DNA from 3 places in the Clostridium sulfidigenes genome. Region 2 is predicted to be linked to each of the others. Evidence: riboswitches for the same ligand, from Rfam matches in the RefSeq annotation. Region 2 holds a riboswitch; each other region holds the start of a gene.
What was found. A riboswitch is a leader RNA that binds a small molecule or an ion and turns the genes downstream of it on or off. The one in region 2 is predicted to bind cobalamin.

Region 1: linked by a shared signal. The riboswitch ahead of ACTNBA_RS17505 (cobyric acid synthase) and the one ahead of cobT (nicotinate-nucleotide--dimethylbenzimidazole phosphoribosyltransferase) in region 2 are both predicted to bind cobalamin.
Region 3: linked by a shared signal. The riboswitch ahead of ACTNBA_RS13725 (hypothetical protein) and the one ahead of cobT (nicotinate-nucleotide--dimethylbenzimidazole phosphoribosyltransferase) in region 2 are both predicted to bind cobalamin.

Annotation. Positions count from the first base shown of each region.
Region 1 covers NZ_JBQHQR010000020.1:17,068-27,440, forward strand. Annotated here, with positions in the region: gene glyA (serine hydroxymethyltransferase) at 1-551, shown strand, start outside; cobalamin riboswitch at 687-859, shown strand; gene ACTNBA_RS17505 (cobyric acid synthase) at 1,120-2,616, shown strand; gene cbiB (adenosylcobinamide-phosphate synthase CbiB) at 2,634-3,596, shown strand; gene ACTNBA_RS17515 (pyridoxal phosphate-dependent aminotransferase) at 3,635-4,759, shown strand; gene ACTNBA_RS17520 (NAD(P)-dependent oxidoreductase) at 4,790-5,428, shown strand; gene hemC (hydroxymethylbilane synthase) at 5,461-6,333, shown strand; gene cobA (uroporphyrinogen-III C-methyltransferase) at 6,353-7,807, shown strand; gene hemB (porphobilinogen synthase) at 7,868-8,833, shown strand; gene ACTNBA_RS17540 (aminopeptidase P family protein) at 9,036-10,373, shown strand, end outside.
Region 2 covers NZ_JBQHQR010000009.1:120,694-131,066, reverse strand. Annotated here, with positions in the region: gene yjeM (glutamate/gamma-aminobutyrate family transporter YjeM) at 1-1,026, opposite strand, end outside; gene ACTNBA_RS12130 (aminopeptidase P family protein) at 1,182-2,954, opposite strand; gene ACTNBA_RS12125 (DegV family protein) at 3,004-3,858, opposite strand; gene cobS (adenosylcobinamide-GDP ribazoletransferase) at 4,144-4,959, opposite strand; gene cobU (bifunctional adenosylcobinamide kinase/adenosylcobinamide-phosphate guanylyltransferase) at 4,975-5,526, opposite strand; gene cobC (alpha-ribazole phosphatase) at 5,572-6,159, opposite strand; gene cobT (nicotinate-nucleotide--dimethylbenzimidazole phosphoribosyltransferase) at 6,219-7,292, opposite strand; cobalamin riboswitch at 7,452-7,624, opposite strand; gene ACTNBA_RS12100 (DMT family transporter) at 7,900-8,760, shown strand; gene ACTNBA_RS12095 (MGDG synthase family glycosyltransferase) at 8,997-10,091, shown strand; gene ACTNBA_RS12090 (polysaccharide deacetylase family protein) at 10,091-10,373, shown strand, end outside.
Region 3 covers NZ_JBQHQR010000012.1:44,893-55,265, reverse strand. Annotated here, with positions in the region: gene ACTNBA_RS13740 (erythromycin esterase family protein) at 1-1,120, shown strand, start outside; gene ACTNBA_RS13735 (erythromycin esterase family protein) at 1,150-2,460, shown strand; gene ACTNBA_RS13730 (DUF4269 domain-containing protein) at 2,523-3,107, shown strand; cobalamin riboswitch at 3,209-3,399, shown strand; gene ACTNBA_RS13725 (hypothetical protein) at 3,538-3,963, shown strand; gene ACTNBA_RS13720 (DUF1002 domain-containing protein) at 4,018-4,911, opposite strand; gene pepV (dipeptidase PepV) at 5,149-6,552, shown strand; gene ACTNBA_RS13710 (YdeI/OmpD-associated family protein) at 6,885-7,340, shown strand; gene ACTNBA_RS13705 (YmaF family protein) at 7,605-7,991, opposite strand; gene ACTNBA_RS13700 (HlyC/CorC family transporter) at 8,355-9,596, shown strand; gene ACTNBA_RS13695 (lysoplasmalogenase) at 9,688-10,368, opposite strand.

The DNA of each region.
Region 1 (10,373 bases), on a different contig from region 2:
CTTTAAGAGGACCAAGGGGTGGGGCAATACTTTGTAAAGATAAGTATGCAAAACTAGTAGATAAAACTATATTCCCTGGAATACAGGGTGGTCCATTAATGCATACTATTGCAGCTAAAGCTATTTGCTTTAAAGAAGCTCTAGACCCATCTTTCAAAGAGTATCAGCAAAAAGTTTTAGAAAATGCTAAAGCTCTTGCAAGTGCATTAAAAGAAAGAGGATTTAAATTAGTGTCTGATGGTACCGATAATCATTTAATTCTTGTGGATTTAAGAAATAAAGATATTACAGGAAAAGCAGCGGAGCATCTATTAGACGAAGTTGGAATCACTGTAAATAAAAATACAATACCTTTTGAATCCCAAAGCCCATTTGTAACTAGTGGTATTAGAATAGGTACACCTGCTACTACTACTAGAGGTTTTGGAAAAGAAGAAATGATTGAAATTGCTGATATAATGAATTGGGCAATTGATAATAGGGATGCTGATTTATCACCTGCTAAGGAGAGAGTTAAAGCTCTTTGCAATAAAATTCCATTATATAAGTAAAATATTTGTCATAACTAAAGACCTATCATTTTCAATGCTAGGTCTTTACATTTTTTACAGAATATAAAAGTGAATGCAAAGTAAAATTTACATTATATTGACTTATGTGTTTAAACCTCTTATAATTATGGGTGAAAATTAAATAGTATTTTAGGTGCTTTTTAAAAGTGAAAAGGGAATATGGTTAAAATCCATAGCAGCCCCCGCTACTGTAAATGATGACGACCCTCAAATACCACTCTTAATAGGGGAAGGTGAGGTTAGAGTGATTCATAAGCCAGGAGACCTGCCTAAATATAAGCTTTCGGAGGGAAATGAGCTATTTTAGTGACTAAGTTAATATGTATAAGTAAAATTAAAGATTTTGGTAAGTTTATCTTACTTAGATTTAAACTTATATTTTTTATTTTACTAAGATGGAAATTTTAATTATTTGGCAAGGGAGCTTTTCTTCCTTGCTTTTTTATTTTATTTAAATTGAAACTCGACTCACTGCGTTCGCTGAGTAAGTGATTCACCCCAAATCAAAGATTTGGGTTCTCTACTTAATAGAAAGAAGGTATTATAAATGGCTAAAATAATGATTCAAGGTACAGCTTCTTCTGTAGGAAAAAGTATACTAGTTACTGCATTATGTAGAATATTTAAACAAGATGGGTATTCGGTATGTCCATATAAGTCACAAAATATGTCTCTTAATTCATATATAACTTTGGATGGAAAAGAGATGGGGCGTGCTCAAGTTTTGCAAGCTTATGCTGCGGGACTTGAACCGGAGGTATATATGAATCCTATTCTACTAAAACCTACTACAGATAAAAATTGTCAAATTATTTTTAATGGAGAAGTTTATGGTTATTCCAATGCAAAGGAATATCACAATTTAAAAGTTAAATTTAAGGATGATTTAAAGTCTGCTTTTGAAAAATTAGAAAATCAATTTGATATTATTGTTATGGAAGGGGCAGGAAGTCCAGCAGAAATAAACTTAAGAGACAACGATATTGTTAATATGGGGATGGCTGAACTAATAGACGCACCTGTTTTACTTGTAGGTGATATCGATAAGGGAGGCGTATTTGCTTCTTTGCTAGGTACTATTATGCTCCTTAGTGATAGTGAGAAGGATAGAGTTAAGGGAACTATTATAAATAAGTTTAGAGGAGATATATCTTTACTTAAACCTGGAGTAGATAGTTTAGAGGAGTTAACTCATAGGGATTGCTTAGGGGTTGTTCCATATTTTAAATTAGACTTAGAGGATGAAGATGGAGCTGTTGACCTTAATAAAAATATCACAGATAAAATTGATATAGCCATTATAAGGTTACCACATATATCAAACTTTACTGATTTTGATGCATTATCTATAGAACCAGATGTTTCTGTAAGATATGTGGAAACTGTAACTGAATTTAAAACTCCTGATTTAGTTATAATTCCTGGAACTAAAAATACCCTAGGGGATTTAGAATATTTAAAAAAATCAGGTTTATATAACAAAATTAGAGAATATGAAGTTAATGGGAAAATCATAGGTATTTGTGGAGGATATCAAATGCTGGGGAAGGTATTAGAGGATCCTTATGGAGTTGAAACTACACTAGAGTCTATGGAAGGATTAGATATTTTACCTATAAAAACAGTTTTTGAAGAGAAAAAGATTACAACTAGAGTTAATGGTATCATAGCAAAGGATTTAATAAACAATGATACACCTTTAAGTATTTATGGATATGAAATACACATGGGAAAAACTACGCTTTTAGATGAAGGTAAAAGCCTTATTAACATAAATAAGAGCAATAATGAAGAAGCTAATCATTTAGATGGAGTAGTAAATAATAAAGGAAATGTTATGGGAACGTATATTCATGGTATTTTTGATGGGGTTGAGTTTAGACAACACATTATTAATGAATTAAGAAGAGACAAGGGAATTGAAGAGAAGGTTTCTATGCCTTATGAGCACTTAAGAGAAAAGGAATTAGATAAACTAGCTGACCTTGTAAGAGCCTCTATAGATATGAATAAAATATATAAAATAATGGGCTTAAATAGATAGTGGGAGAAGTTATCATGATTAATTTTCATATATCCTTAAATATACTTTGTGTATCTTTAGCAGTTATTTTAGACTTTATTTTAGGTGATCCTAATTGGCTACCACATCCTATTATATATATAGGAAAACTTATTGGAGCTATAGAAAAGTGGCTAAGAAAACATTTCCCTAATAATATTAAATTGAAGTGGGCTTCTTTATTTATGGTGTTTATGGTTTGTATAATTACATACACTATTCCATATTTATTACTTAAGCTATCTATAATAAATAATATTGTTTTTATAGTAGTTAATACTTTAATAATATGGACAACGCTTGCTGCTAAGAGTCTTCATACAGCCGGAATTCAGGTCTATAATGCTCTTGTTCATGATGATATAAAAGAAGCTAGAGTTAAGCTTTCATATATTGTAGGTCGAGATACAACTTCTTTAAGTAAGGATGAAATAATTCGAGGTGATGTAGAAACTATAGCTGAAAATACTTCTGATGGTATAATTGCACCTATAATTTATGCCATCATAGGAGGGGCACCACTTGCTATGATGTATAAAGGAATTAACACCATGGATTCTATGGTAGGGTACTTAAATGAAAAATATAAGAATATAGGTTTTTTCCCAGCAAATGTTGATGATATATTTAATTTTATTCCTGCTAGACTAACTGGAGTATTAATGTGTCTTACAGCATGGGTAGTTAAGGGAAGGATAATTGAATCCTTTAAGATTATGATTAGAGACAGAAAGAATCATAAAAGTCCTAATTGTGCCTATCCTGAGGGAGCTACTGCTGGAGCCTTATCTATTCAATTAGGTGGTGCTAATACCTACTTTGGAGAAATAGTAGAAAAACCAACTATTGGAGATGCTACAGAAGCTTTAAGTCATCAACACATTAAGAAATCTATAATACTAATGTATAGTAGTGAAATTTTACTAATAATATTAAGTTTAGCATCTGTAATTATACTTTAGTTAAAGGTGAGTGTTTATATATACTTGCACATATTAAGATGAAAGGTGGTATATATATTTTGAAACATGGAGGAGATATATATACTGAAGGTACTTTAATTGGAAGAAAACTTTTAGACTTTAGCTCAAATGTAAATCCTATATCCATATCTAAGGATTTTAAGGGAAATATAGGAGAAGCTTTAGAAAAGGTACCTCTGTATCCAGATATAAAATATAGAGAATTAAAAAATAACCTATTAAATTATTTATTTAAAAGTAATGAGTATTTTAATGGAAATGCCTATGGTAAAGAGTATTTTAATAGCATAGGTATTGAAAATATTATAGTAGGAAATGGAGCAGCTGAAATTTTAGATTTAGTTATAAGCTACTTGAATTCTATAACCATAGTTGTTCCTTCCTTTGTAGAATACGAAGATTTTAGTAAAAAACATAAATTGAATATCAATTATTCTTTTTTAAATGAGTTTATGGAATATGATTATGAAGATATTTTTGCACAGATACAAAATACTGAGGGGTTAATAATAGCTAATCCCAATAATCCAAATGGTTGTATTATTGATCATTGTAAATTTAAAAACATATTAGATTATTGTGAAGCTCATAATAAATTAGTGATTATTGATGAAGCGTTTATAGAGTTTGTATTAGATAATAATAAGAGTATAATTAATTATATACATAATTATAGTTGTATTGTAATTGTTAGAGCTATAACAAAATTTTTCTCCATGGCAGGAGTTCGTTTGGGCTATGCTATAAGTAGAAATAATAAATTACTAGATTTCATTATTTGTAATCAAAATCCTTGGACAGTAAATTGTTTTGCAGAAGTTGCTGCTAAGTATGCATTATTTGATGAAAAGTTTATAGATGAAAGTAAAAATTGGTTGATATCCGAAAGAGCATTTATGAAAAAATCTTTGAATCATATAAACATTATACAAAATGTGTATGAAAGCAAGGCTAATTATTTTCTTTGTAAGATAAAAGGAATTACAAGCTCACAACTTTTAAAACAGCTTATGGAAAAGGGTATTTTAATTAGAAATTGTAATAACTATACTGGTCTTAATGATAGTTTTGTAAGGGTAGCTATAAAAACTAGAGATATGAATGAAACTATTATAAAAGCTTTAAGTGAAATTAGTAACTAAATAAATATTAAAATAAAGGATAGGATTCTCATGGATAGTTTTAATGATTCCGTATTTATTTCATTGAATGGTATGAATACTAAAGTTTTAATATTAGGAGGAGGAAAAAGTGCTTTAATAAAAGCTAAAACTCTTTTAAATAGTAAGTTTGTGGTTCATTGCATCTCAGAGCAGTTTACAGATGAATTTAAGTTGTTAGATGGTGCTTATGGTAATTTGAAACTTCTAGATAAAACTTTTACTAATGAGTTATTGGAGGATTATCATTTAATTGTAATTTGTACAAATGATTCTAAATTCAACGAAAATATTAGGAATATATGCAACAGTAAAAATAAAATTTTTATTGATACTACCCTTCCGGAGAATTCTAAAGCTGTTCTTTGTGCTACAGGAAGAAGTGAAAATATTGCTTTGGGGCTTCGAATTAAAGGAAAAAATCCTAAAGCATCGGTTTTTTTATGCAATAAGGCAAAGGAGTATCTTCAGAACTTTGACAATTATATAGAATTTATAACTCATATTAGAAATAATGTAACAACTTTAAATAATAAAAGTGAAATTCTAAATTTTATATGTTCTGAAGATTTTCTTTTCTTCTTTAACCATGGATACCATATTGAGATTTTGCAATTATTTTATTCAGATTTAATAAATGAATGGGTATAGATTTAAATTATACAATGAATGGAGGAGTAGAATTGAATTTAAAATTAGCTACACGAAAAAGTAAGCTTGCTCAAGTTCAAACTGATTATGTAATGGATTTGGTTGAAGAGCTACATAATATAAAATGTGAAAAGGTTCTTACAGATACTTTAGGAGATAAAAGACTTGATGTAACATTAGATAAAATAGGTGGAAAGGGAGTCTTTATAAAAGAGTTAGAAAAATTAATGATTGATGGAAAAGCACATGGAGGAGTCCATAGTATGAAGGATGTACCCTATGAGCTACCAGATGGTTTCTCTATTGCTGCTACACCAATAAGGGAAGATGTAAGGGATGCCTTTGTTTCTATGAATGGTGTTTCATTTTTTCATTTACCTAAGGGGGCTAGAGTTGGTACTAGTAGTAAAAGAAGAAGTGAGCAAATTCTTCTTCTAAGACCAGACATTGAAATAGTTCCTGTAAGAGGTAATGTTCAAACAAGAATTGATAAGATTGAAAATGAAAACTTAGACGGAATAGTATTAGCAGCTGCTGGATTAAAGAGATTAGGATTAGAAGGAATTATTACCAATTATTTTGAAACAAATGAAATAATTCCTGCTATTGCACAAGGAGCTTTAGGTATAGAAATTCATGAGAGTTGTGAATATGCAGATGAATTAAGGGCTCTAGATAATGAGGAAGTTAGAATTTGCGTAGAAGCTGAAAGAAGTTTTATGAGAGAGTTAAAGGGTGATTGTCATTCTACTATTGGTGCATATGCTTCTATAGAGGATGATGTAATGACTATTATGGGTATATATGAAGTCAATGGTAAATTAGTAAAAGACACTATAATAGGAAATAAAGAAGAATATTTAAACTTAGGAAAAAAATTATCACAAGTTATCTTAAATAAGTAGATATTTAATAGGAGGATTTATGGGAAAGGTTTATTTAATTGGAGGTGGTCCAGGATCACCAGACTTAATAACATTAAGAGCTATAAAGGTTTTAAGAGAATGTACAGCTATACTTTATGACAGATTATCTGGTTCTGAAATATTAAAATATGTAAATAGAGATGCAAAACTTTATTATTGTGGAAAAGAGCCAGGATGTCACTATAAAACTCAGGAAGAGATTAATGATACCTTAGTTAAATTAGCAAAAGAAGGACATATTGTTGGAAGAATTAAAGGTGGAGATCCATACATATTTGGTCGTGGTGGTGAAGAAGCTTTAGCTCTAATAGATGAAAATATTGATTTTGAAGTAGTGCCAGGTATAACTTCACCTATTGCAGCACTCAATTATGGTGGCATACCTGTAACTCATAGGAAAATTGCCCAAAGTTTTCATGTCTTTACTGCTAAAAGTGCAGCTGGTTTAAACTTAGATTTTGAAACTATAGCTAAATTAAAGGGTACTTTAATTTTTATGATGGGTTATGAACAATTAGGAGGCATTTGCAACGGTCTTATTACTGCTGGATTAGGAGAAGAAACTCCAGTAGCTCTTGTAATGAGTGGAACTACCTCTAATCAAAAGAAAGCAGTAGGAACTTTAAAAGATATAACTGAAATAGCAAAGGAAAAGGGCATATCAAATCCATCTATCATTGTAGTGGGAGAAGTAGTCAAATTCAATGATAAGTTGAATTGGTTTGAGAAGTTACCTCTATTCGGAAGAAATATTTGCATAACTAGGAGTAAAGCTCAAAGCAGGGAAATTGGCGATGAATTATCTAAATTAGGAGCTTCAGTTACAGAAATAAATTCTATTGCAATAGAACCTAATCCTGAAAGTATTAAAGCTATTGAAAATAAATTAGAAGACTATAAGTATATATTATTAACTAGTATTAATGGAGTTGAAATGCTATTTAATGCATTATACCATAACAGTATAGATATAAGAAAAATTAAAGGTGAGTTTGTTTCCATAGGAGATGCTACTACTAAAGCTTTAAAAGCTAAGGGAATAATTCCAACTTTAACAGCAGAGGAATTTACAGGTGAAGGTTTATTTAAAGCTATAGAACTAAAGGTTTCATCAGGAGATAAAATATTAATTCCACGCTCCAAAAAGGGGAGAGACTATATTGTAAATGAACTTCGAAATATTGGAGCTGAGGTAGATGATATACCAGTATATGACACAGTTATTGGTGAAAATCCTAATTTAGTTTCTTTTGATAATTGTGATACAGTTGTATTTACTAGTCCTAGCACCGTAGAAAATATGATTACTTTAGTTGGAATAGATAAGGTAAAAGAAAAATCAATTATATCAATAGGGCCTATTACTTCAAAGGCATTAAATGTTCATCAATTATCCTATACACAATGTGATAAAATTGGAACTCAAGGTATTATAGATACCTTAATAAAATAAATTTTTTTAAGACTGAAAGGTAGGTGTATCATGGCCTTGCATTAATAGGCCATGTTTATTATGTTCAAAAGATATAGAAGATTAAGAGAAACTAGTGCAATAAGAGATATGGTACGTGAAACTATTTTAAATAGTAATGATTTTATATACCCAATTTTTGTGGTTGAAGGAGAAAATATTAAAGAAGAGATTCCATCTCTAGTAGGGAATTACCACTGGTCTTTAGATAGATTACCAGAAGTTATAGATGAAGTTATTGCTGCAGGAGTAAAAGGTATAATCTTATTTGGACTTCCGGACGAGAAGGATGAAATTGCTTCTTCAGCTTTCTGTGAAGAGGGTATAGTTCAAAGAGCAATAAGAAAAGTCAAAGAAATCTCTAAGGAATTATTTGTTATTACTGATGTATGCATGTGTCAATACACTTCTCATGGTCATTGTGGAGTTATTAAAAATGAGAGAGTAGATAATGATGAAACCTTAAAGTACTTAGCTAAGATTGCACTTTCTCATGCTCAAGCTGGAGCTGACATGATTGCACCTTCAGATATGATGGATGGTAGAGTTAAAGCCATAAGGGATATCTTAGATGAAAACGGATTTAAGCATATATCTATAATGAGTTATAGTGCAAAATATAGTTCTGCTATGTATGGTCCTTTTAGAGCAGCTGCAAATTCAGCTCCTCAATTTGGAGATAGAAGCAGCTATCAAATGGATCCTGCCAATGGTAAGGAAGCTATGAGAGAAATTGCAGCTGATATTGAAGAAGGTGCTGATATAGTAATGGTTAAACCAGCTATATTATATTTAGACATAATAAAAGAGGCCAGTATGACTTTTAATATGCCTATAGCTGCCTACAATGTCAGTGGAGAATATGCTATGATAAAAAATGCAGGAGAAAATGGATTAATTGATGAAAAAAGAGCTGCTCTTGAAATGTTAACTTCAATAAAAAGAGCGGGTGCTAAATTAATTATAACTTACTATGCATTAGAAGCAAGTAAATGGATTAAAGAATAAATAGATTTAACATAAAAACTCATTGTAATAAAGCAATGAGTTTTTTTATACAACAATAATTAGAAATCAGAATTTAGATATTTGGTATAATGAATAATTTTAAAACAAAATTCATACTTATAAATTATATCATTGATTGTATAAAATTTTAGCAGTATAATAGGTTTAGATGTTTATTAGTAGAAAATAGGGGTGAATATGGATGAATGTTAAAGAAAAAATTGAAAGCCTAAGAAGGGCTATGAAGGAAAATCAATTATCAGCTTACATTATTCCTAGTTTTGATTCTCATCAAAGTGAATATGTAGCTGAATACTTCAAAGCTAGAGCATGGATTTCTGGCTTTACAGGTTCAGCAGGAATTGTAGTGGTAACTCTTAATAGAGCAATACTATGGGCAGATGGTCGTTATTATATTCAAGCTGAAAAGCAACTATCTGGTACAGGAATAGAGCTTTTTAAAATGGGACAACCTAAGGTTCCTACTTTCACAGAATTTCTAAAAAAAGAACTTAATCCAGGAGATATAGTTGGTTTTGATGGTTCTGTAATGCCTATTGGAATATATAAAACTATGACAGAAACATTTAAAAGCAGAAAAATAAAAATAAATCCAGAAAAGGATTTAATATCTCCAATTTGGAGTGATAGGCCAGCTATGCCTAATACAAAGGTGTTTCTTCATGATGTTAAATTTGCAGGTAAATCAGCATCAGAAAAACTTGCTATTATTCGTGAAAGGATGAAGGAAATAGGGGCTGAATATTACGTATTAAGTTCCTTAGATGATATCGCTTGGACATTAAATATTAGGGGAAATGATGTAGAAAGCAGTCCTGTAACAATATCTTATTTATTAATTAGCATGGATTATGTTAAGTTTTTCATAGATAATAATAAATTAACTGATGAAGTTATATCCAATCTAAAGGCTTCTTCTGTAGATATATTAAAGTATAATGAGATATTCAATAACTTAAAAGAACTTAAAGATACATCTATATTATTTGATCCAAATAAAACTAATGTGAAAATTCTTACCTCATTAAATGAATCTATTTCTAAAATCGAAAAAAGAAATATAACTACAGATTTAAAAGCTATAAAGAATGAAGTTGAAAGAAGTAACTTTAGAAACTGTACTATAAAAGATGGAGTTGCTATGGTTAAGTTTATAAAGTACTTAAAAGAAAATGTAGGTAAAGAACAAATATCTGAGATGTCAGCCACAGATACTCTAATTAAATTGAGAAGTGAACAAGAGTATTTTGTTGAACCAAGTTTTTCAACTATAGCTGCCTATAAAGAGCATGCTGCCATGATGCATTATTCTGCTACGCCAGAAAGTAATTATATTTTAAAGCCAGAAGGGTTATTTTTAGTGGATTCAGGTGGACAATATTATGATGGAACTACAGATATAACAAGAACAATAGTTCTAGGTGAATTGACCGAAGAAGAAAGAAGAGACTTTACTCTTGTAGTTAAGAGTAATTTAGCTTTAACTATGGCTAAGTTCTTATATGGAGCTACTGGATCT
Region 2 (10,373 bases):
AGTAAAGAATGCTCCTGTAAGAGCAAGTAGCATTGATAATCCAACAAACCTAGCTATCCAGTTACCAATTTGTACTGAAATAGCTTCAGTTGCTCCAAAGGTTACTCCAAATTGATAACCTAAGTTATTCATTATAAGATAACCTACATTTCCCATGTGAACTATATCTCCATACTTACCATTTGTTCCAAGTATAGCATCCCAATTTGTAAATATTCCAACACAGAATAATCCTACTGCATATCCAACAGCTATGATTATAGCAGATATAGCAAGACCTTTAGGAAAGTTTTTTTCTGGTTCATCCGTTTGATCAACCAATCCTCCAACTACCTCAATACCACCAAAGGCAAATAAAGCAAATACCATAAATGATAATATTGATATTGAACTTTGATAAGCTGGGTTAGGCGATGATATGAAAGTTGTAGAATTAACTATAGGTTGTGCTAATTCTCCACCATTTCCTATTAATATAACTATGGAACCTAGTATTAACAATATATTAAGTGCTGCTACAGCTGTACCTCCTACTGAAGTAATCTTTTTAATTTTTTCTATCCCCTTAGTTGACACGAAGGTAACAAATATAATCCAAAGAACAGCAAGTATGGCAAGCGTTTGACGCCCTCCAAAACCAAATATACTCCATGTACTAGTTGTATCTGTACCATAAATTGCATTAGATAAAGTTACCCATATTCCAGAAGATACATTAACCATCCATATTACCGTTGACGTATACCACATAAATGTCCCTATAAATGCATACTTAGCATTTACCGACTTCTCCATCCATGAATATATTCCTCCGGTTTCATTTTTAAATGCGGCTCCATATTCAGCCATCATAAATGCAAATGGAATAAAGAATAATATTGCAGCTATAATGAAGAAGGGTATTGAACCATACCCCATTAAATAGTATGACCTGGGCATATTATTAAAGCCATATACAGATGTAAAAATCATTAATATCAGTGCTGTGATAGATAACTTTTCTGTACTACCTTTCTTTGATGACATTATTTTTCCTCCTTTGTAGCTAAATTAAGTTTAAAAACTTAATTTTATCTAATTACTTATTAAATAAGTAATCTTATTTTATTTTTCACCATAATAAAATAAATATGTAAGAAAAATAAGAAACCACAAATATCCATTGTGGTTTCTTACTTTTTTTAAATCTCTTTGGTTGCATTTTTTAACCATAAAACCTCATCCTCTAATAAATAGGGACTTAACTTTTCTAATACTTTTTTATGATAATCATTTAACCAAGATTTTTCATCTTCATTAAGCAAAGATATATTTATTGCATCTAGTTCATAAGGACATAAAGTTAAATCTTTAAAGCACATAAATTTTCCAAAATCATTTTTTTCTTTTTCTTGAACAGCTATTAAGTTTTCAATTCTTACCCCATGTTTATCAGCTTTATAAACTCCAGGTTCATTAGATACTATCATGCCTTCTTCTAAAGCAATTGGATTTAATTCTCTTCTTATCCCCTGTGGACCCTCATGTACATTAAGTAAATAGCCAACTCCATGTCCTGTTCCATGTTTAAAGTCTAATCCTTTGCTCCAAAGAGCTCTTCTTGCTAAAACATCAAGACTACATCCCGGAGTTCCTTCCAAGAATATTGCTGTAGACAGATTTAGATGTCCTTTTAAAACTAAAGTATAATCTTCCTTTTCTTCTTCTGTAAGTTCACCTAGGGCTATAGTTCTTGTAATATCCGTAGTTCCATCTAAATATTGAGCTCCAGAATCTACTAGGAACAATCCTTTTGGTTGTAGTTTCAGACTAGACTCTTCAGATGCTTTGTAGTGAATTATAGCTCCATGAGGACCATATCCCGCAATGGTATCAAAGCTTATATCTATAAAACCCTCACCTTCTGCTCTAAGTTTTTTTAGTTTTTCAGCCGCTGATATTTCTGTTATCTCTTCATTATTTACATTTTCTTTTACCCACTTTATGAACTTTACCATAGCTATTCCATCTTTTATATGGGCATTTTCTATATTTTTAAGCTCTACAGAATTTTTTCTAGCTTTTAAATCCGTAGTTATATTCCTTTTTTCTATTGTGTTAACTTCTTTATTTATAGATCCCTTAAGCCATACATTAGTTTTGCTTGGATCAAAGGTTATATTTCCTTTAATTAACTTAAGATCTGATACTATGTCATTATAATCTTTTATAGATATTGATTTACTACTTAATAGATTTATAATTTTTTCATTTAATTTTTCCTTATCTACATATAGAATATACTTGTCATCACTAATTAAGAAATAACTTAAGAATACAGGATTACATTCCACATCTCCGCCTCTTAAATTTAGAAGCCATGCTATATCATCTAAAGATGCTAATAATAAGTTATTTACATTAATATTTTTCATTTCTTCTTTTACTAAAGTTAACTTTTCTTCTACAGTTTTTCCTGCATAAGAATCTTCATGAATAAATATTTTATTATTAGGCATAGTTGGCCTATCTTTCCAGATAATATCAAAAATATCTTCTTCAGGTTTTGTTTTAATCCCCTTTTCTTTAAAAGCTTCTTCTAAATCATGAAGCTGAGAAACTGTAAACACCTTTCCATTAAAGCTGACAGTACCTCCTGTTTTCACATTATCACAGATCCATTGTGTATAGGTTTTAACACCTGATTCTCCCATACGTTCTAGTATGTATTCTGTACCTTGAATTTGTTGTTCCCCTTGAAGAAAATATCTTCCATCTACCCATAAATGAGCTTCTTTCTCCGTTATAACAACTGTTCCAGCAGATCCAGTAAATCCTGAAATCCATTGTCTCACTCTAAAATAGTCACTTACATACTCACTTCCATGATTATCTGAACTTGGAATAATAAAAGCGTCTATACTTCTTTCTTTCATTAAACTTCTTAAACTTTCAATTCTTGATTTAATATCCACTTTAACATCTCCTTATAAAATAAATTTTATTAATGTTTAAATATCAATCTTATTTTTCAGTATAATAAACAACTCCTACAGTTTTAGGTCCTACATGACAGCCTATCACAGGCCCAATGCATTGTATATCTACATCTATACCTAATATTTCTTTGATTTTATTAGCTAGAGCCCTTCCCTCTTCTTCACAGTTTATGTGATGAACTATTACCTGTCCAAGTCCTCTATTTTTTATATCCTTTTGTAATTTTTCTATAATTTTAAGTATTGCCTTCTGTTTTGTTCTAACTTTATCAAAAACTGAAGTCTTTCCATCTTCTACAGTAAGTATAGGTCTAATTTGAAGAAGTGCTCCAAATAAAGCGGCTGCTCCTCCTATACGACCACCCTTTTTCAAATATTCTAAAGTATCTGGTACAAATAAAAACCTACTCTTACTCTTTATAGCCTCTACTCCAGCTATAACTTCCTCCATAGATTTACCTTCCTGAGCCAGTTTTGCTGCTTCTAAAACTGCATATCCCATTTGCATACAGTTAGATGCTGAATCTATAACTTCCATCCTAGCCTTAGGATATTTGTCCATTATCATTGTTTTTATTAGTTGATTACAAGTAGCATATGTACCACTCATTTCTGAGGATATAAAAACTCCTAATGCTTCATGTCCTTCACCTATAACCTGGTCAAAGCTATTAAACAAATCATCTACACTTGGTTGAGATGAAGTAGGTATACTATCTAACTTCTCCAAGGTTTTATAAAACTTATCATTTTCAATTTCTATTTCTTTATTAGCTATATTATTTATAACAACACCTAAAGAAACTACAGTAATATCATATTTTTCTATGAGCTCCTTTGGTATATAACTAGTACTATCTGTTATTATTTTTATACTCATAAATCTTGCCTCCAAATAACAATAATTATATGCTTATTATTAATTATAATCATAATTAATATTTATTTTTATATTATATTTAATTCTAATATAATATTCTAATTTTCAAAAATATAAAACTCTCTACGGAGCTAACATTTAAGTAATATAATATTTAAATTAAGTTTGCATCCTAAATTTAAAATTCAAGATGCAAACTACAATATTAATTATATACAATTTTCTAAACAATATTATAATTATATCAATACCAGATTTAAAAATATATAGATAACCATTATTTTCTTAAAAAATCATACTACTAATTAGTATAAATAAAGCTAGCTCAACAATTTCATTATTGGCACCCAGGGTATCTCCAGAATGCCCTCCTATTTTGCTATTACAAAACAAATTAAATATTATAGTAACTATAAGTCCGCCAAGTAAAAGTATAATAATATATTTAATATTAAAGAATAAACTTCCAATAAGTAAAGTAAGAGTTAATGCTCCTGTAAAATATACACCATTAGTATTTCCAATGTAAAAATTCCCAGTACCTTCTTTTTTAGCTGACTTTCCTATTAAAGCAATAAATACAGTAAATAATCTACTTATCATTGGTACTACTATTATCATATAACCTATAGATTTTGTTCCTATATAATATATTCCTAAAGCCTTAACTGCTATATCTATAATCATGGCTAATACTCCAAAAGAACCTACTCTACTATCCTTCATTATCTCAATTATTCGCTCTCTACTTCTAAAAGAAAAGAATCCATCACAGGTATCTCCTAGTCCGTCCATGTGAAGTCCACCTGTAATAAATATTCCAACTATAACTGTAATTATAGCAACCATAGGTAATGGCAACCATATAGATGTAATATAAAAAATTAAATATTCAATAGCCCCAAGAATAGCTCCTACTACGGGAAAATATAAAGTAGCTTTTTTAAAGTTTTCTTTCTCACAAGCCAGAGATATATTTACTGGTATTCTAGTTATAAATTGGAATAACAAAAGAAAATTATTAAAGAAAATCTTTTCTTTTCCTATGGCTCCTAATACCATAATAGCTATTATAGCTAAAATTATCAAATTTTTAATCATAACACTGCTCCTCGTCTATCCCTTTATTTTTAGTCCTTGTCCACAACAAACTAAATATACCTCATCACAAATATTTGCTACATGTTGATTTATAAAACCTTGAATATCTCTAAAAATTCTAGATAATTTGTTTTCAGGCACTAATCCCCATCCAACTTCGTTGGTAATTAATACAACTTCCTTATCTAACTCTTTACACTTTTCTAAGAATAATGTAAATTCATTCTTTATGCTATTACATATTTTATCTATTTCATCATCACTTATATTATCGTAATTTGTAGTGATTTCAAACATTAAATTGGTAGTCATTATAGTAACGCAATCTAAAAAAATATATCTTTCAGTAAATCTCTCTATTTTTTTATATAAGTCTTTATAACTTTCTAAGGTTTGCCAACTTTTATTTCTGCTTTCCTTATGCTTTTCTATTCTGTGCTTCATTTCATCGTCTGTTACTATAGCTGTTGCTATATATAATACATCATCAGTATGTTTAAGTAGATTTTCTCCATATTTACTTTTTCCACTTCTACATCCACCAGTAACTAAAGTTAATTTACTCATTTTCTTTCTCCTCTTCTTTTATCCTCATAAACAAATTAATTAATATTAAAATTCTACTGGAATTATACTATCAATATAAAAGTACCCGTATTCTAATTTAATTATGGACAAATCTGCATTTTTAGAATTAAACCTCCAATAATTATCTAAACTACCTTCCAATATATAAGTATATATTGTTCTTATAATTCCTCCATGGGTACAAATAAGTATATTCTCAACTGATTCTTTTTTTAGTTCTTCCATAAAGCTTTTCACTCTATTATAAACCTCTATAAAGCTCTCTCCCTTCTCTATGGAATACTCCTTCCAATCATTTGTCCAAGTATCATATTCTAACTTAAATGAATCTTGTAACTGCTTATAGTTTTTTCCTTCAAAGATTCCAAAGTTTCTTTCATTCAATCTAGAATCTACTTTAACCCCTTCTCCTTCATATATTTTTTTAAGGGTTTCCTTTGCTCTTTTTTTTTCACTACAAAACACTTTATCAAAGTTTATATGCTTCAATTTTTCTCCTACCAATTCTGCTTGCTTAATTCCCTTTTCTGTTAGTTCACAGTCTATATCTCCATAGTAAGTCTTTTTTATATTTTCTTCTGTTTCCCCGTGTCTAACTATATATATTTTCAATTACTACACTCCTTTATAAAAAGCTGTATATAAGTAACCTATCTACACCGGTTCATATTCTATTGTTTTCTTATATCTATATAATCCTTTTTATCTATGCCAGCTTCATTAAAGGAATCCATATTATTCATAGTAAAAACAGCACTCTCTATTATTCCAAAGGCTATTGGGCATCCACTACCTTCACCTAATCTCATTCCTAAACTAAACATAGGTTCAAGTCCTAAAGTTTTCATTGCATATTGTGCTCCTGGTTCTGCTGATAGGTGAGATGCAAACATATACCCTGAAGCCTTTGAACTTAATTCCTTTGCACAAATAGCTGCAGCTGATGATATAAGCCCATCAATTACCACTGGCACTTTATATATAGCACCTCCTAAAAATACTCCACAAAGGCCAGCTATATCAAATCCACCTACCTTACTAAGCACATCTATTACATCATTTTTGTTAGGCTTATTTATTTCAATAGATTTTTTTACCATAGCCTTTTTATGGGACAATCCATCATCTGTTAGACCTGAGCCTTTACCAACTATTAAATCACTATCAATTCCAGAGAATACACTTATTATAGCTGCAGAAGTAGCTGTATTACCTACTCCCATCTCACCAGTTCCTATTAAATCATATCCTTGATTTTTTAACTCCTTAACAATATCAATTCCTATCTTTATAGCTTTGATAGCTTCTTCCCTAGTCATTGCAGGACCTTTAGTCATATTACTTGTACCATATCTAATCTTTCTGTTAATTATTCTAGGATCAGTAAATTCCTTATCCACTCCTATATCAACCACAGTAGTATCATTATTGTAGTATCTACTCAATATACACACTCCAGTAGTACCCTTTACAAAATTTTCTGTAACTGTAGCTGTTACCTCTCTTGGGCATGAAGAAACCCCTGATTCTTGAATTCCATTATCAGCACACATTATAACTATATTTTTCTTTTTTATTTCTTTTATATGCTCACCCTTAATACCACTAAGTTTTACAACAATCTCTTCTAGGACTCCTAAACTTCCTATAGGTTTGCTTAAATGATCTATGTAATTCTTAGAATTATTCATTACTTCTCTATTTACCTCTTCAATACCACTTAATAACTTTTTTAATTCATCCACTCTTATCACTCCATCTAAATTTATTCTGTAAAATTTATTCTTTAAATAGTTTTATTATAACTAAAAACACCCTTATCCTCTAAGATAAGGGTGTTAATACACATAACTAAATTTATTAAACTAAAAAATAGTTTGATATACTCTTCCCTCCGAAGGTCTCAACTAACAAAGTTTTAGGCAGGTCTCCTGGCTCACGGCTTATCCTCATCATTCCCTTCCCAGTGAATTACCAGTGGTATCATGACTTGTATCCGTACACAGTAGCGGGGGCTGCAGTGGCTTTTAACCACTTTCCCTATTAAACTTAATGTACCTTAAACTATTATTCATTTAACTTAAATTATATACTACTAGCATAACTTATTCAACAATCTTTATGGACTCCATATTGAATAATACATATATAACTTCAGGTTATTAACTATAAATATAAATTAAATTTACATAACATTCGTAAATATCCCTATTCCCTTGAAAAATTTATGAAATAGTGGATAATTATAATTGATAAGTAATATCATTTGAATTACATTTATAACTTTACTATAATACATAAACTGTATTTTAAAATAGTTTATAAAAATTAACTTAAGATTGGAGACGTACTATGAGTAATAGAATTAAAGGAATAATATTAATTATTTTATCTGCCTTTGGCTTTGCAATGATGTCTGCCTTTGTAAAGCTATCTGGAGATTTACCCTCTATGCAAAAGGCTTTTTTTAGAAACATAGTTTCTTTTGTCATAGCTCTTGGTATGATTATATATCACAAAGAAAGTTTCTTTGGCAAAAAAGAAAACCAAAAGCTTCTTATTATGAGATCCACTTTAGGCACATTAGGAGTAATATTAAACTTTTATGCTATAGACCATCTTATTCTTTCAGATGCTAATATGCTTAATAAGCTAAGTCCTTTCTTTGTAATACTTTTCTCTGCTATCTTTTTAAAAGAAAGATTACAGCTAAGGCATATTACTATCATTGCTATTGGTTTCCTTGGATCACTACTTATTATAAAGCCTGCTTTTAGTGTAGACATAATTCCTTACCTCATAGGGCTTTCTTCTGCCATATTTGCTGGCTCTGCCTATACCTGCGTTCGAGCCATTGGAAACCGTGAAAAGCATTATACTGTGGTGTTTTATTTTTCTTGCTTTTCTGTAATAACAATTTTCCCATTTATGATATTTTCTTATACACCTATGACTTTGATTCAATTTACCTACTTAATATTAGCCGGTATCTTTGCAACTATAGGACAATTTGGAATTACTCTAGCCTATAAGTATGCACCTGCAAAAGAAATATCAATTTTTGATTACTCTAATATAATCTTTTCAGCTATTATAAGCATGGTAATATTTAACCAATCCCCTGATATCATAAGTATTTTAGGATACATAGTTATATTTTCTGCTTCACTTTACATGTTTATGTACAATAAAAAACTAGATAACCTTAAATAATATTTTTAAAAGGGTTGTCTCAAAGTTAATTCTTTTGAGACAATCCTTTTTATTATATATCTAAGGTCTTTATTTCTCTATTTAATATAGTAATTTATTATTAATTTATGTTTAGCTTAATAATTTCCTCCAAATCTTTAATAAATCTTAAGATTTATTAAAGGTATTTCTTAAGATTTACCATGTAAAATAAAACCATAGTAAAAATTATGTAGAATTAATGGGGGGTTTAAAATATGAAAATATTAATTCTTACAGGAAAATTTGGTATGGGCCATTATTCAGTATCTAAATCTTTATGTGAACAAATTCAGTCTAATCATCCTAATGCATCAGTAGTTATAAAGGATGTTTTTGAATACTCATTACCAAATTATTCCAACGCAATTTATAAGGCTTTTAATGTTATGGTGAACAAAGGTAGTGTGTTTTATAATCAAGTTTATAAAATTACGGAAAATAGAAAATATAATATGAATCCTATGTTTTTAAAATACTTTCTTCCTAAGCTTGATAACCTAATTAAAGATGTAGAACCTAATATTATTATTTCTACTCTACCCTTTTGCTCTCAACTAATATCAAGATATAAGATGAAATATAATCCATCTCTTCCGCTTATAACTTGCATAACGGATATTAGTAGTCATTCAGAGTGGCTTAATGATAATACTAATTGTTATTTAGTTGGAAGTAACTCTTTAAAAAAGGATTTAATTTTAAAAGGTGTTCCTGAAAACAAAATATTTATTAATGGAATACCTGTAAAAGAGGAATTTAAAAAATCTATAACTAATAGTTCTTCTAATGAAAAACAGCTCCTTATTATGGGCGGTGGATTAGGGCTATTACCCAAGTCTATGGAATTTTATAACCAGCTTAATTCTTTAGAAAATGTAAAGACTACAGTTATTACAGGAAATAATACTGAAATCTATAATATGCTTTATGGAAAATATGAAAATATTAATGTACTTGGATATACTGATGAGGTTTATAAATATATGCAAAAAGCAGATTTAATACTTTCTAAACCTGGTGGAATAACTTTATTTGAAAGTATTTTCTCAGAAACACCTTTAATTGCCTTTAAGCCTTTTCTTCAACAAGAAATTAATAATACTAACTTTATATTAAACAATGGTATTGGAAAGGTTCTTGAGACAAGTCCTGATAAATGTTTTGATAAAATAAAAAAAATTATTTTTGATGATGCAATACTAGATAATCTTTCTAATAATATAAAAAATTTCAAAAAACAATTTGATTGTACATCAATTGAAAAAGTATTACTTACTTTAGAACCTAATATGGATGGAGCGTGTGCTTAATGTACTTTACTACTTTAATAGCTATTATTATAATTATTTTTCTAATTCATTCAATTATACCAACTTTATACAACAAATATATAAATTCAAATATTATTAAACTCACTAATAAAGATAATGAAATAATGCTAACTTTTGATGATGGCCCTGATGAAAGATATACTAATAATCTTTTAGATGTGCTTAAAGAAAATCAAATTAAAGCTACTTTCTTTGTTGTTGCAGAGAATGCTAAGAATAATCCTGAAATAATCTATCGTATGCATAAAGAAGGGCACACTA
Region 3 (10,373 bases), on a different contig from region 2:
GGGGGAAGCAACTCATGGTACTAGTGAATTCTTTAAAATGAAGCATAGATTCTTTGAATTTTTAGTAGAAGAAATGGGATATAGAGTCTTTGCTATGGAATGTGACGGGGGTGGCGGACAAGTCATAAATGACTATATTTTAAAGGGGGAAGGTAATGTAGAGGATTCTTTAGATGGATTAGGATTATATAGAACTGAAGAAATAAAAAACATGATAGAGTGGATGAAGGAATATAATGATGATCCATCTCATAAAGAAAAAATTAGATTTTATGGATTTGATATGCAGGGGATAGTAGATACACTTCCTAAACTTAGTTATTATTTAGGAAAATTAGATAAAGAGCTACAGACTAAGGTAGAAGAAGATACTCTTAACACAATTTATAGAAATGATATTAAAGCTCTTACCAATGAACAACTTGATAGTATCCTATTAAATATAAATGAAATTCAGAAAGATATGGAGAATGCAAAAGAAAAGTACTTAAAGAACAACTTACAGAATGAGTATGAGTTAGCTATATGGAATCTAAACCTTGTATCACAATGTGTAGAATATCATATAGAAGTTAATAAAAGTGTAAATCATATAATTGAATCAGTATCAGTAATGAAGATACGAGATAAATATATGGCTGCCAATGTTAAATGGATACAAGAGCATGAAGGTAAATTAGGAAATGATAAAGTTATGCTATGGGCGCACAATGTACATGTATCATATATGGATGATATTTATAAATATATGGGTAAAAATTTAAAGGAAATGTATGGAGATGAATATTATTCTATAGGCTTTGAACTTTCTAGAGGAAGCTTTAATACAAGTGATATGTCTACTGGGACTTTGACAAGATTTGATATAGATAATAATGGTTCTGAATATTTAGCATACAAATTTGATAAAACTAAGATACCTATATCATTTTTAGACTTTAATTCAGCATCTAAAAGTGAAAAAATATCAGAAATATTATCGGAGAGTCAAAGTTTTAATCATAATGGTGGATTTTATTATAATGAAAATACTCCAAAAAGAATTCAATATATACCTAAAAATTTGTTTGATGGATTAATATATATAAAAGAAACTACAGAGTCTAAGCTCGTATACTAAAATAAAAAAGCTAATGGGGGATAATAAATATGAAAAAGAAATTAAGACTTATATCAATTGTTTTATTATCTATTCTTTGTTTAACAGCTTGTTCAAAGGTAAATGAAAATCCAGAAGTAAAGGCTTTGAAAAAAAGTGTAATACCAATAAGTACAGTAGAAGCTGGTAATGGCTTTAAAGATTTAATGCCATTTAAGGATATATTGAAGGATAAGAAGATAGTTGGCATGGGGGAAGCAACTCATGGGACTAGTGAATTCTTTAAGATTAAACATAGATTCTTTGAATTTTTAGTAGAAGAGATGGGCTATAGAGTCTTTGTTATGGAATGTAATGGTGGAGCTGGACAAGTAATAAATGATTATATTTTAAAGGGAGAAGGTAATGTAGAGGATTCTTTACCTGAATTATATAGAACGGAAGAAATAAAAAACATGATAAAGTGGATGAAGGAATATAATAATGATCCATCTCATAAAGAAAAGATTAAATTCTATGGGATGGATATTGTTGATATATTAGATACACTTCCTAAACTTAGTTATTATTTAGGGGAACTAGACAAAGAGCTACAGACTAAGGTGGAAGAAGATACTCTAAACACAATATATAGAAATGATATTAAAGCTCTTACAGCTGAACAACTTGATAGTATCCTATTAAATATAAAAGAAATTAAGAAAGATATGGAGAATTCAAAAGAAAAGTACTTTAATAACAACTTACAGAATGAGTATGAGTTAGCTATATGGAATCTAAATCTTCTATCCCAATGTGTAGAATATCGCATAGAAGCTAATAAAAGTGTACATCCATTTGTCCTATCAGTTGCAGCAAGTAATTTACGAGATAAATATATGGCGACCAATGTTAAATGGATACAAGAGCATGAAGGTAAATTAGGAAATGATAAAGTTATGCTATGGGCACACAATATACATGTTTCATCTATGGATGATATTTATAAATATATGGGTAAAAGTTTAAAGGAAATGTATGGAGATGAATATTATTCTATAGGCTTTGAATTTTCTAGAGGAAGTTTTAATGTATATGATGGTATGTCTACTAATAGTTTTACAAAATCAGATATAGATATTAGTGCTTCTGAATATTTAGCGTACAAATTTGATAAAACCCAGGTACCTATATCATTTTTAGATTTTAATTCAGCATCTGACAATAAGGAGTTATCAGAAATACTATCAAAGAATCAAATTTTTAATTTTAGTAATGCATTTTATGATGAGAGTATTCCAAAAAGCTTTCAATATATACCTAAAAATTTGTTTGATGGATTAATATATATAAAAGAAACTACACCTTCCAAAATACAATAAGGCATTAAAGTTTGAAAAATTAGTCAAATAGAAGAATAACATAGTTAAGAGGATAATTTAGTATGAACAATAAAGATTTTATAAATATAAACTACCTTAAACATGGTAATAAAAAACAACAAAATTCATATAAAGTACTTAAGGAGCTGGATATATTTAATGTTTTAAGAAAGTTTAATCCAATATTAGTAGGGACTATACCTATTAATATTGATATAGAAAACAGTGATTTAGATATAGTATGTGAAGTTTATGATTTTAAGGAATTTCAGAAGAGAGTAGAAGATAGGTATTTTATGTTTAGTAAATTTCATATAAGTAATAATAGTACAGATAATGAGACAATATTAACTGTAAACTTTTATGTGGAGGATATTGAAATAGAAATATATGCTCAGTCATTGGATAGTTGTAAACAGAATGGTTATAGGCATATGGTAGTGGAAGATAGAATACTTAGATTAGGTGGAGAAAGAACTAGAGAAGAGGTTGTTATCCTTAAGAAAAATGGATTGAAAACAGAACCGGCTTTTGCAAAACACTTAGGTTTAGATGGAAATCCATATGATGAGTTATTGAGATTAGAAGAATGCAGTGATGAGGAAATTAAAAATATGTTAAATATGATATTCAGCAATAAACATTAAAATAACTACTAAAACTTCTAATTTTAAGGTAAAACAATAGTTAGGGCTATAATTAATGGTTTGACATGAAAATTAGAAGGGTATAATATAATATTAACAATTGAATATTATGGAAGATGGGTTCGGTTATATTCTCCTATAACTGATTAAAAGAGAAGCTGGGTGAAAATCCCACACGGTCCCGCCGCTGTAAGAGAGGAGTTTTCTTCTAAGATGCCACTGTTTTTTATGGGAAGGCAGAAGAAAATAATGATACTTGAGTCAGAACACCTGCCTATTTTTTACGCTATAATTCTACGAGAGATGGAAGGGTGTGATTTAATCTATGATAAATAAGATTTAAGACCTTTTAGTTTTAGTAGCTAAGAGGTTTTTTAATTTACCATTAATAAAGCAATAAATTTAAATTATTAGTAAGGAGTGAGTGTATATGAAAAGAGCACAATTCGATAAGGAAAGTTTATTATTAGTTATATCAGAAGTACCAAAGGTTTTGAAAAACCTAGATAATATTATAGATAGGAATAATGAAAAAATAGATACTGAAGAAGGAAACTTTAAGGCGGAATTTACTAATTTTATAGAGCTTTTAGGAAAATATATGAGTAAATGCCTAGTGACTATAAGTGAGCCTTATAATGAAAATTTATATAGTGTAAGTATAGACAACTCAGTAGATGCTGGATTTTTACCACAAATATCATCTGAGTTTTATAACTATTTAAAAGGCTTTAAAAACTGTGAAGAAACTATAAAAAATGTATCCTATAAGGAACTATATAAATTCTACGTGGATAACCATGATAACATAGATAAATTATATGACCATATGATAGAGTTTACTAACAAATTATAAAAAATAAACCGTACCCTAAAAGGTGCGGTTTATTTTTATAATTAAATCTTTAATTTAGTTAAAAAGTGAACTGAAGAATTCGCTAATCCAGCTAAATAGTTTATCAAAGAAGCCTGAATCCTTAAGTTCTTTTCCTAGAGCATTCATTTCATCTTTAAATTTAGATGCACTTTTGTCTAAGGTATCCTTAAGTTTAGAATAGTCTAAGTCTAGGTCATTTATATTAGACATCAATGTAACCATATTGTTTTGAATGGTAGCACTTATATCTACATCATATTTTTTTTCAACTTTTTCAATAATTTCTTTAATTTCCTCTTCGCTAGAAGGCTTGTCTTTTATAACAGCTGTTTTAACTTCGTTGATAATTGCAGAAGCTTCTGTATCCCCTATCTCTTCAGCTAAGTCTAGGGATACGTCTATTTCCTCTTGAGCGGCTTTTTTATTAGAGGTAGATAATTCACCACCCATTATATTCTCAGCACCAGCAAGGATTCCAGCAAGAGCTGATTCTCCAGTTACTTCAAAAGGAGCTGAGGCTGTAACCTCTGCATTCAATATTCCAGAAGTAATTAATGCATTTGCAAGCATATCATTAGTTACTAGTGTTAAGTTAGAAGAGTTTACTGTTACGCCATTTTCCTTTTGTAATAGCTTAACATAGGCACTAGAATACCATCCACCTGTAAAATTGGCTAATTCTTTTTCATCAAGACCAAATTGTTTTAGTGCCATTTTACTGTCTACATATATAGCTTCAATATTGTCTGGAGCTTTAAAGTACTTTCTTAATTGAGCTTCTTGACTATCACTTAAATCAGAACCAAAGCTTAGAATTTCACCACTTGGGTATTCACCATGAATATCTGCAAAAGCAGTTGTAGGTATAGATATACATGTTAAAATACCTATAGTCATAGCTAATTTTTTAAAAAATTTCTTTGACATGTTAAATTCTCCTTATACTTAAAATGTAAGTAATACTATCTATATAATAAAATCTAGATAGTTACTTTATATATCTTATTATATATATTATATTTTATATTTATAGGATATAGAATAAATATTAATAAATTTGTAAGAAACGAAAAGAGTAAATTAACTGTAACATCTATGGAAATTAAACAATTTTAGTATTAGAATGGAATTATAGTTAAATTTTAAAATAAAGGTGGGATTTGGGTGTATAAAAATCAAATAGAAGAATATTTTCACAATCATAAGGATGAAATGTTAAATGACATATGTGATTTAATAAAGATAAGAAGTGATAGATCAGAGACTAAAGAAGATATGCCTTTTGGAGAGGGTCCAGCAAAAGCTCTTAAGGCTGCTTTAGAGCTAGCAGAAGGTATGGGATTTAAAACTACAAATTATGATAACTATGTAGGAGCTATTGATTTTAATGATAAAGAAAAGCAATTAGATATTTTAGCCCATCTAGATGTAGTACCGGTTAGTGATGATTGGACAGTTACAAAACCTTTTGAGCCAATAATAAAAGATGGTAAATTATATGGAAGAGGTTCAGCGGATGACAAGGGACCAGCATTAGCAGCTTTATATGCTTTAAAGGCTGTTAAAGATTTAAATATACCTTTAAGTAAAAATGTTCGTCTTATATTAGGAACAGATGAGGAATGTGGAAGTTCTGATATAGCATATTACTATAAAAAAGAGAAAGAAGCACCTATGACTTTTTCACCTGATGCAGACTTTCCTGTTATAAATATTGAAAAGGGAGGATTACATAGTCCCTTTGAAAGTAAGTTTGAAGAAGATAACAACTTACCAAGAGTGATTTCTATGACAAGTGGAGTTAAGGTTAATGTAGTTCCAGATACTGCAATTGCAGTTGTGGAAGGTTTCTCAGAGGAAGAAATAAATAAATATTGTATAGATGCGGCAAAAAGTACAAATTTAAAATTCACCTTTGATAAAGACGGTGAAAGCTGGGTTATTAAGGCTAAGGGAGCAGGAGCACATGCGTCTACTCCTGAAAATGGAAATAATGCTCTTACAGGAATGTTAGAATTACTCACATCTATGCCATTTGTAAGTAGTGAAGGATTTAAGAAACTATGTGCTGTTAGCAAGTTATTCCCACATGGAGATTTTAAGGGGGAAGCTTGTGGTATTAAGATGAGTGATGATCTATCTGGTGAATTAACTATAACTTTGAATATATTTAAATATACTACTTCAGAGTTAAGCGGAACCTTTGATTGTAGAGCACCACTTTGTGCAACTAATGAAAATGTGCGTGATGTTTTAAGAGACAATATGGCAAAGGATAATATAATCTTATCTAGTGATGATATGTTCCCAGCTCATCATGTTGATGAAAACTCTGAGTTTATACAAACTCTTTTGAAATGTTATGAGGAATATAGTGGACAAAAGGGTGAATGTATAGCCATAGGAGGAGGTACTTATGTTCATCATATTAATAATGGAGTAGCTTTTGGATGTACAATGCCAGGTACTGATAATAATTTACATGGTGATGATGAGTTTGCAGTAGTAGATGAACTTCTACTTAGTGCTAAAATATTTACTCAAGTAATTATTGATCTATGTAAATAATATTTTAATTTAATAAGCCTAGTTAGGATAAATAGAATAATAATTTCATTTATCTTAGCTAGGCTATTTTATAGTAGTTAAATAGGTAAGAAGAGTATTAAATATTCTTCTTATTATAACATGGATTTAACCATGTTATAAAACAGCAAAATCCCTGAAACCAGCATGAATAGAACAACTAGTTAACTAGTTTTATAGTTTTATAGTTAAATAGGTTTATATGTAAATAGTTTCCTAAGTGAGATTTTATTATAATTAGTATATGATATTATGTTATAACATATCGAAGTTATAGTGAATATTTTATTTCATATATAAAGGAGAATAATATAATGGAGAAGTTTGAAGGACAACTTAAAGAAGCAATGGGAAAAGGTGGAGCATATATAGAGATACCTTTTAATGTAAAAGAAATTTTTGGAGCTAAGAGGGTTAAAGTTAAAGCTACTTTTGATGGGGTGCCATATAGGGGATCTATTGTTAGAATGGGAACAGAGTGCCACATAATAGGTGTAACTAAAGATATAAGAAAAAAGATAAATAAAGATATTGGAGATTATGTTAAAGTTATAGTTGAAAAAGATGAGGAAGAAAGAAAAATTAATCTTCCTGAAGATTTTAAAATAAGAATTGAAGAATCTAATGAAGTGTATGATTTTTGGAATAGTTTATCTTACTCTAATCAGAAGAAATATGTGGATTATATAGATTCTTCTAAAAAGGAAGAAACACGAAAAAAACGAGTAGAGGATTCGATAAATAAGTTAATTAATAAAGAGAAGCTATAAATAAAGTCCCCAAATCCTATGTAGTACAAAGATTATTGATGAATAGTCTGTATAATAAAATCCCTGCAATACTATATTACAGGGATTTTAATAAGTTTTGGGTTGTATAAACTCTAGTTTCATTCCTTTAAAAGTACCTGGGGGGGACAAATTTTAAAAGGGAATCTTATGAAGCTAGAGTATGTATAGATAATATTATTTAAACTACAGCTCAGAATTTACTAGGCTGTAGTTATTATATTTTAAATTAAATTACTTTATATATTATTTATTATTTGGAAAAAAAGTTGGTGCTTCAATTAAGGTTGCAAAAATATATTCATGAGTATGGGCATTGTCTCTACTTGTTTTTCCTTTTACAAAGTGAACATGCTTACCGTTGCCAACATAAATAGCTGGTCCAGTAGTATCACAAATTTCATGGTAATGATTATAGAAATCAGTATTTGTTTCAAGTTTGTGAACGTGTGAGTTACGGTAAGGAATAGCTTCACCAGTTACACCAGCAAATCGATGGTTGTGAATATTGCTACAGTCTACACAACCAGATTTTGTAGAACCATTATATTCATGAACATGGGTTTGAACTTCATGTCTACAAGAATCATTAGAAGTATTGCTATTAGAATTATTACATTTATTGTGTTTTATATAGTCGTTACTGGCATCATATTCATAATTAGAATAGCTAGGATAATATTCATAATTCTCATAGTCTTCAAAAGCATCATTAAAATTATCATAGTTATTATACATATTACTCATTTATTTCCCTCCAATGCCTTAGAGGCATACTACATATTATGATTATTCTAATATATTGGTGACACCTTTATTATGATTTTTAAAAATATATTTTATTAAAAGATATATTTTTCTTATAAAACCTTTTAGATAATATTTTAGAGTGAAATGTAGCATAATTAAGATATATATTTTATTTCATTACTACTTTTAAAGTTTTATTTAATATCAATAGAAGTAGATATTAGTTAAGGGAGAGGAGGAGTAGGTTTGAGTTCAATAATATATATACAGATTATAGGATTAATAATATTAATAATACTATCTAGCTTTTTCTCTGCATCAGAAACTGCCTTAATGTCTATTAGCAAGATAAGGGTTAGACATATGGTAGAGGAAAACATAAAGGGAGCTAATAGAGTTAAGGAATTAACTGATAATCCTAGTAGCTTATTAGCATCAATTTTAGTTGGGAATAATGTTGTGAATATAGCATCATCTTCTTTAGCAACGGTTTTAGCTATTAGTCTTATTGGAAGTAGAGGTGTGGCTATAAGTACTATAATAATGACTATAGTAGTACTTATTTTTGGTGAGATTACCCCAAAAACTTTAGCTTCACAAAATTCTGAGCAAATATCACTAAGAGTTGCAAATCCAATATTTATTATAAGTAAGATGCTTAAACCAGTAGTTATCATAACTACTACAATATCAAAGTTCTTTATAAAATTACTTGGAGGGAAAAGTGATAGTAATAAACCATTTATAACAGAAGATGAATTAAAAATCATGGTAGACGTTAGTGAAGAGGAAGGTATACTAAAGTCAGAGGAAAAGGATATGATTCATAATGTATTTCAATTTGGAGACCTTTATGCAAAGGATGTTATGGTTCAAAGGGTAGACATAATAGCTTTAGATATAGAGGAAAGTTTAGATAAGATTATTTCAGTTATAAAGGAAGAGGGGTTTTCAAGAATACCTATATATTCAAATACTATAGATAATATAGTGGGGATATTAAATGTTAAAGATATTATATTTATGGAAGATACTAAGGGATTTAGTTTGAAAAACTATATGAGGGAAATAACCTATACCTATGAGTTTAGAAAGGTTACAGAGCTATTTAAAGATATGAATAAAAATAGGCAGCATATGGTAGTAGTCCTTGATGAATATGGTGGAACCGTTGGAATTGTAACTATTGAAGATTTAATAGAGGAGATAGTTGGAGATATAAGTGATGAATATGATGATGAAGAACCAGAAATATATGTGGTAAAGGAAGATGAGTATATAGTTGAAGGAAGTGTTAGAATAGAGGATATAAATGAACTTATAGGAACAAAAATTGAGTCCGATGAATTTGATTCCATAGGTGGATTTATAATAGGTGTGCTAGGAAGATTCCCTAATATAAGCGAAGAAATAATTTATAGTAATTATAGATTTATAATTGAAGATATAGATCGGAATAGGATAAAGAAAATTAGAATATATACATAGGTAGGAGTAAATAAAGAATAGATATTAATAAAACTTTACTAATATCTATTCTTTTATTTATAGAATTTATTTTGCTTATGTTGTAAAGCTGTTATAGAGCTAAACTAAGAGCTATAAGACCTTGTCCTACATAGTAACATAACAAGTTTAATGCTGTCATGTAAGATGGTGATTTTTTATGAAAATATATAAAGCATAAAATTAAATCAGATAAAAAGAAGAGACATGCACCTATAATTATAAGTATAGTACTTAAATAGTTTTCATGGATTAAGGGAGTTAATGACAATGCCCTTGTAACCATAAAACTAATTATAATTGAATAAGTAACAACTAGTTTATAGGCTCCTTTAAAATCAAAGCCTTTTATTAGATTTAAAAATAGAATAGAGATTATTGAAATTAGTATAAATAATAGAACATGCCAAATTAGCACTGGGGTAAGAGTAGCAAAGGCTAAAGAAAAGAATATATGAGCAATAGAAAAACTAATTAATCCATATACAAACATTTTGCTTACTTCATCATCTTCATTAGTATTAAAGGCAAGGAATACATCTCCAATTAAAGATGTTATTAATGCAAAAAGTATAAAGATGAAGTATTGGGTATTGAAGTAAAGAATTTTATAGCTAGATACGCATATAGCAATAAATAATAGACTAGTAATAGTCTTAACTATAGGCATTTTATAGCCATGAGGATGATAATTAAAGTATATTAGAAATCCTAGTGATATTAGCATAAATATAAAAAATGTAAGTGATAACATACTTA